Regions from separate parts of the Sinomonas sp. T428B genome, predicted to be linked through region 1. Evidence: riboswitches for the same ligand, from Rfam matches in the RefSeq annotation. Region 1 holds a riboswitch; the other holds the start of a gene.
What was found. A riboswitch is a leader RNA that binds a small molecule or an ion and turns the genes downstream of it on or off. The one in region 1 is predicted to bind thiamine pyrophosphate.
Positions count from the first base shown of each region.

Region 2: linked by a shared signal. The riboswitch ahead of ACUYMY_RS15945 (ECF transporter S component) and the one ahead of thiC (phosphomethylpyrimidine synthase ThiC) in region 1 are both predicted to bind thiamine pyrophosphate.

Region 1 covers NZ_JBRAZR010000001.1:2,250,185-2,253,581, forward strand. Annotated here, with positions in the region: gene ACUYMY_RS10360 (amidohydrolase family protein) at 27-1,127, opposite strand; TPP riboswitch at 1,187-1,294, shown strand; gene thiC (phosphomethylpyrimidine synthase ThiC) at 1,291-3,069, shown strand; gene ffh (signal recognition particle protein) at 3,144-3,397, opposite strand, start outside.
Region 2 covers NZ_JBRAZR010000001.1:3,445,817-3,449,213, reverse strand. Annotated here, with positions in the region: gene ACUYMY_RS15955 (SulP family inorganic anion transporter) at 1-918, opposite strand, end outside; gene ACUYMY_RS15950 (DUF4235 domain-containing protein) at 1,106-1,366, opposite strand; TPP riboswitch at 1,448-1,585, shown strand; gene ACUYMY_RS15945 (ECF transporter S component) at 1,632-2,258, shown strand; gene ACUYMY_RS15940 (ABC transporter ATP-binding protein) at 2,258-3,397, shown strand, end outside.

The sequences.
Region 1 (3,397 bases):
GCAATACCCCGAGGGGCTCCCCCCTGTCAGTCGTCCAGACTGCCGATCCCGGCGATCCGCACGCCGTCCCGGAGCACGTGCAGCGGCGCGGCGAGCGTCTCGGGCTCGCGTCGCGGATCGGCAGCGAGGACGACGACGTCGGCCGGGTCGCCCTCGGCGAGGCCGGGCGCCCCGAGCCATGAGCGCGCGCCCCACGCGGCGGCGTCGAGCGCGGCCTCCGTCCCGATGGCCGCGGCGAGCTCGAGCACCTCGTCCGCGATGCGGCCGTGGGCGATCACGCTCCCCGCGTCGGTGCCCGCGTAGACCCGCACTCCCGCGGCGTGCGCTGCGGCGATCCGCTCGTACCGGCCCTCCCAGAGCGCGCGCATGTGGGCCGCGTAGCGCGGGAACTTCGCCTCGCCACGGGCGGCGATCCCGGGGAACGTCCCGATGTTCACGAGCGTCGGGACGATCGGCACGCCGGCGTCCGCGAGGCGCGGGATGTGCCGCGGCAGCAGGCCAGTGGCGTGCTCGAGGCAGTTGATGCCGGCGTCGAGCAGGGTCTCGATCGCATCCTCGGAGAACGTGTGGGCGGTGACGCGGGCCCCCTCGGCGTGGGCGGCGGCCACGGCATCGCGCACGACGGCGGGTGGGAAGGCGGGCGCGAGGTCGCCGGCGCGGCGGTCGATCCAGTCCGCGATGATCTTGACCCAGCCGTCGCCCCCGCGGGCCTCCTTGCGGACCGCCTCGACGAGGCCCTCGGGCTCGACCTCGAGGGCGAGGCCGGGGAGGTAGCGGCGGCTGCGCGCGATGTGCCGGCCGGCGCGCAGGAGGCGCGGGACGTCGTCACGCGCCTGGAGCCAGCGGGTGTCCGCCGGGCTCCCGCAGTCCCTCACAAGGAGCACCCCGGCGGCCGCCTCGGCCCGCGCCTGGGCGAGCGTCGCGCCGTCGTCCGCGGCCCCGCCGGCCACGAGGCCGAGGTGGCAGTGTGCGTCCACGAGGCCCGGCATGGCCCAGCCGGCGAGCGTGGCGTCCGGCGCGGCCGCCGGCCGGACGTAGGTGATGCGGCCGTCGACCGCCCAGGCCTCGGGGCGCTCGTCCCTGACCGCGGGCAGGACCGGACCCGTGAGATGGATGATGGGGCTCATGCGCTCCAGCGTAACGAGAGCCCCGCTTTGGCTTCCCGCTCCGGCCCGGGCTAGTCTCGTCGGGTCCACACGGGTGCCCTCGCAGGGGCTGAGATCAGGCTGGCGCGGCCTGCGACCGTCGAACCTGTCCGGGTCATGCCGGCGTAGGAAGTGAGGGCTCATCATGAGCATTGCGAGCACCGAAACCAGTTCCAGCGAGCAGCACCCCGCCCACTCCCTGTCCTTCCTCGAGGACGCGGAGCACGGGATCCGGGTGCCGGTCACGCAGATCGCGCTCGACGACTCCCCCAACGGCGAGGCCAACCCGCCGCTGACCGTGTACCGCACGGCCGGCCCGGGCAGCGACCCCGTCGTGGGGCTGCCGCCGTACCGCGCGGCGTGGATCGCCGAGCGCGGCGACACGGAGGAGTACGAGGGCCGCGAGCGGAACCTGCTCGACGACGGCCGCTCGGCGCTGCGCCGCGGCGCGGCGTCCGCCGAGTGGCGGGGCGCCAAGCCCGTTCCCCGCCGCGCCAAGGCCGGGCGGCGGGTGACCCAGATGCACTACGCGCGCGCCGGCGTCGTCACCCCAGAGATGCGCTTCGTCGCGCTGCGGGAGAACTGCGACGTCGAGCTGGTCCGCAGCGAGGTCGCCGCGGGCCGCGCGATCATCCCGAGCAACATCAACCACCCCGAGTCCGAGCCGATGATCATCGGCAAGGCCTTCCTCGTGAAGATCAACGCGAACATCGGCAACTCGGCCGTGACGTCCTCGATCGCCGAGGAGGTCGACAAGCTCCAGTGGGCCACCAAGTGGGGCGCGGACACGGTCATGGACCTCTCGACCGGGGACGACATCCACACGACCCGCGAGTGGATCATCCGCAACTCCCCCGTGCCGATCGGCACCGTGCCCATCTACCAGGCGCTCGAGAAGGTCAACGGCGACGCCTCGAAGCTCACGTGGGAGGTCTTCCGGGACACGGTCATCGAGCAGTGCGAGCAGGGCGTGGACTACATGACGATCCACGCGGGCGTCCTGCTGCGCTACGTCCCGCTCACGGCGAACCGCGTCACGGGCATCGTCTCGCGCGGCGGGTCCATCATGGCGGGCTGGTGCCTCGCGCACCACGAGGAGAACTTCCTCTACACGCACTTCGACGAGCTGTGCGAGATCTTCGCCCAGTACGACGTCGCGTTCTCGCTCGGCGACGGTCTGCGCCCCGGCTCGACCGCGGACGCGAACGACGCCGCGCAGTTCGCCGAGCTCGACACGCTCGCCGAGCTGACGAAGCGGGCCTGGGAGTACGACGTCCAGGTCATGGTCGAGGGGCCCGGTCACATCCCGTTCCACCTCGTGCGCGAGAACGTCGAGCGGCAGCAGGAGCTGTGCGACGGCGCGCCGTTCTACACGCTCGGCCCGCTCGTGACGGACGTGGCCCCGGGCTACGACCACATCACCTCGGCCATCGGCGCGACGGAGATCGCCCGGTACGGCACGGCGATGCTGTGCTACGTCACGCCCAAGGAGCACCTCGGCCTGCCGAACAAGGACGACGTGAAGACCGGCGTCATCACGTACAAGATCGCCGCGCACGCCGCGGACCTCGCCAAGGGGCACCCGGGGGCCCACGAGCGCGACGACGCCCTGTCCAAGGCCCGCTTCGAGTTCCGCTGGAAGGACCAGTTCTCGCTCTCGCTCGACCCGGCGACCGCCGAGGCGTTCCACGACGAGACCCTCCCCGCCGAGCCGGCCAAGACCGCGCACTTCTGCTCGATGTGCGGGCCGAAGTTCTGCTCGATGCGCATCTCACAGGACATCCGGAACGAGTTCGGGTCCAAGGAGGCGCAGGAGCAGCTTGTCGGCATCGCCGAGGGCATGCGGCGCAAGAGCGAGGAGTTCCTCGCCCAGGGCGGCAAGGTCTACCTGCCGGAGACCATCAGCGTCGGCGCTCCGGAGTAGCCAGGAACGCGAAGGGGCGCCTCCCAGCGGAGGCGCCCCTTTCTCGTGCCCGGTTGGATGCCGGAGCGGCCAGGCTACTTGCCGAGGAACTTCTCGAAGCCCTTGGGCAGGTTCAGGGCCGAGGGGTCGAAGTCCTCCGGCATCTGCTGCCCGAAGGCGGAGCCCGGCGCGGACTGCGCCCCGGCGGCGCGGCGGGCCTCGGCCTCGCGCAGCTGCTGCGCGGCCTTGGCGGGGTTGCCCGACTTGGCCTTCTTCTTGGCGTTCTTCCCGGCCGGCTTGCGCGAGGCGCCGCCCATCCCGGGGACGCCGGGCATGCCAGGGATGCCGC
Region 2 (3,397 bases), 1.2 Mb from region 1:
GCCGGAGACGAGGTTCGCGGACCCCTGGCCCACGAGCTCGCGGTTGAGGTCCGTGCGTGCGCCGCGGTGCATCTTGTCCACGGCCACCGCGGAGAGCAGCGACTCGATGCTCGCGATGAGCGCGACCGTGACGACGGCGAGGGCGGCGGCGCCCCACGTGCCGTCGGGCAGCTGCGGCAGGGCGACGGCGTCGAAGAGCGAGCCGCTGAACGAGATGCGCTCGACGCCGGGCGCGAAGGCCACGGACAGCCCCGTCCCGGCGACGACGGCGGCGAGCGGGCCGGGGACGCGGCGGATGCCCCGGGGCACATGCTTCCAGCCGAGGAGGATCGCCACGACGGCGAGGCCGAGCATCGCGGCGTGCATCTCGACGTTGGTGATCGCGGCCGGTAGCGCGGCGAGGTTCTCGATCGCGGAGCCGGCGGCCTTGGAGCCGAGCAGGACGTGGAGCTGCTGGAGCACGATCGTCACGCCGATGCCGGCGAGCATTGCCTTGACCACCACCGGGGACACGGCCAGCGCCGCCCGGCCCACGCGAGAGAGGCCCAGCAGGAGCTGGACGACGCCGGCCGCGGCCGTGATCGCGCACGTCACCTGCCAGCCGAACTGCTCGATGAGGCTCGCGACGACGACGGTGAGGCCCGCCGCTGGCCCGCTCACCTGGAGCATCGACCCGCCGAGGCTCCCGGCGACGATCCCGCCGACCGCGGCGGCGATGAGCCCGGCCATGACGGGGGCGCCGGAGGCCGCAGCGATCCCGAGGGAGAGCGGGAGCGCGACGAGGAAGACGACGAGGGACGCGGGCAGGTCCGCGCCGAGCGTGCTCAGGCGGAAGGGCTTGGGGCGGGAGGCGTTAGGACGGCCCGGCGGCCCGTGGATGTGGTCCGGGACGGGGAGGGGATCTGGGCGCTGCGGCATGACGACTCCTTCTCTCGTGGGAGTGGACGCTCCCACGCTACGAAGGTTGTCACGCGCATGGACCCGAGATGTGACGAGCTCTACAGAATTGCGTGACCAGTGCTGTCATAAGGATCAACACGGGAGAATTTCGCCGGTCCCGCTCGTTGAGGCGCGGGCGCCCCGGCGCGATCCCGTCCCGGCCCGGTCAGACGATCTCGGGCGTGCTCCGGTACCGGGCGATCGCGCGCTGGGTGATCCGCTGGGCGAGGGTCTGGATCACGGCGCCGACGCCCGCGGAGACGATCGCGAACACGAGCGTGTCGCGCAGGCTCTCCTCGAGGTTCGTCGCGTCCTTGGGCGGCTTGCTTCCGGTGCTCTTCTCCCAGGCGAAGTCCATGAGCTTCGTCGCGGCGATGCCCGCGCCGATGCTGATGGCCGTGCCGAAGAGCTTCATGAGGATGCTCATGCCCGCCAGCCTAGCGCGGGGCCGCCCGCGGAGGCCGGTCACACGGCGGGAAGCAGCGGCGCGGCGGCGGTAGAATCGTCTGCACAACGACAGGGGAGCGTCGCCCTCCAACCGGCCGCCGGCCGGGGCGGGGGCGCAGGACGCTGAGAGTGCGGGCTACCGCAGACCCTCGAACCTGCTCCGGCTAGTACCGGCGAAGGGAGTCGAGAATTTCTCAGGGCGGCAGGGGACCGCCTTCCCCTCCTGCACCCAGGAGGAATCCATCATGAGCAAGACCACCGCCAAGCCCGCCACCGGCACCCGCCGCTGGCGCGTCGTCGACATCGTCGTCGGCGCCCTCCTCGCCGTCGCCGGCGGGGTCCTCTTCTGGGCCTGGTCCAACGGCATCTACCCGCCGCTCTCGGCGGGCCTTCTCGCCACCTACGCGCCGCTCGCGGGCCTGCTCTCCGGCGGCTGGGTCCTCCCGGCCGTGCTCGGCGGGCTCATCATCCGCAAGCCCGGCGCAGCGCTGTTCGTCGAGACCGTCGCCGCGACCGGCGAGCTCCTCATGGGCTCGCAGTACGGGACGACCGTCCTGATCTCCGGGATCGTCCAGGGACTCGGCGCGGAGGCCGTCTTCGCCGCCTTCGGCTACCGCCGCTTCACGCTCCCCGTCGCCGCACTCGCGGGCGTCGGCGCGGGCCTCGCCATGGGCCTCAACGACTGCTTCGCCCCGTGGGGCTGGAACATCGCGTACGAGGTCGGCGACAAGTTCGCCTACATCGCCTGCACGTGCGTCTCCGGCGCCGTGATCGCGGGCCTGCTCTCGTGGCTCGCGACGCGCGGCCTCGCCAAGACCGGCGCGCTCTCGAGCTTCGCCTCGCGCCGCGCCGCGACCGAGCCCGTCCTCTAGTGACGCCGGCGGGCGCCCGCGGGGGCGCGGCCAGCCAGGTGCGCGCCGGCCGCGTGCGCCCCGCTGAAGTCCGGGCCGAGGGCTGGACCTGGCAGCACGCGGGCCGGGACGCCCCGGCCGTCGCGGACCTGACCCTGCGCGTCGAGCCGGGGGAGCGGGTCCTCGTGCTCGGGCCCTCGGGCGCGGGCAAGTCCACGTTCCTGCACGCGCTCGCGGGTGTCCTCGGGGACGACGACGAGGCCCACGAGGGCGGCAGGCTCGCCGTCGACGGCGGCTCGCCGCGCGAGCGCCGCGGTCGCGTGGGGCTCATGCAGCAGGACCCCGAGACGCAGGTGATCCTCGGCCGGCTCGGCGACGACGTCGCGTTCGGCGCCGAGAACCTCGCCGTGCCGCGCGAGGAGATCTGGGAGCGCGTGCGCGCCGCCCTGGACGACGTCGGCCTCGGCCACCTCCCGCTCGACCACCCCACGGCCGCCCTCTCGGGCGGGCAGAAGCAGCGCCTCGCGCTCGCGGGCATCCTCGCCATGCGCCCGGGGCTCATCCTCCTCGACGAGCCGACCGCGAACCTCGACCCGGCCGGCGTGCTCGAGGTGCGCGACGCCGTCGTGCGCACGGCCGCGGCGAGCGGGGCGACGCTCGTCGTCGTCGAGCACCGCGTGGCCGTGTGGAAGGACTGCGTCGACAGGATCGTGGTCCTCGCCCCCGGCTCGGCGGGCCACGCGGGCGGCGTCCTGCTCCAGGGTGCCCCTGACGACGTCCTCGCCGGCGCCCGCGAGCTGCTCGCACGCGCGGGCGTCTGGGTCCCGGGCTGGGTCCCGGAGGTCCGCCCCCGCCACCGCCCCCCTTCCGACGCGGGGTCACCTCCCAACGTTGGGGGGTCACCTCTCAACGTTGCGGGGTCACCTCTCAACGTTGCGGGGTCACCTCCCAGCGTTGCGGGGTCACCTCTCAACGTTGCGGGGTCACCTACCGGGCATCTCCTGCTCTCCGCGCACGGGGTGGGCGTCTCGCGCGAGCGGGGCACGCGCCGTCGTGCGCCCGTCCCCGTCCTCACGGGCGTCGACGCCGAGGTCCGCGCGGGCGAGGCACTCGCCATCACCGGCCCCAACGGCGCCGGGAAGTCCACGTTCGCGCTCACG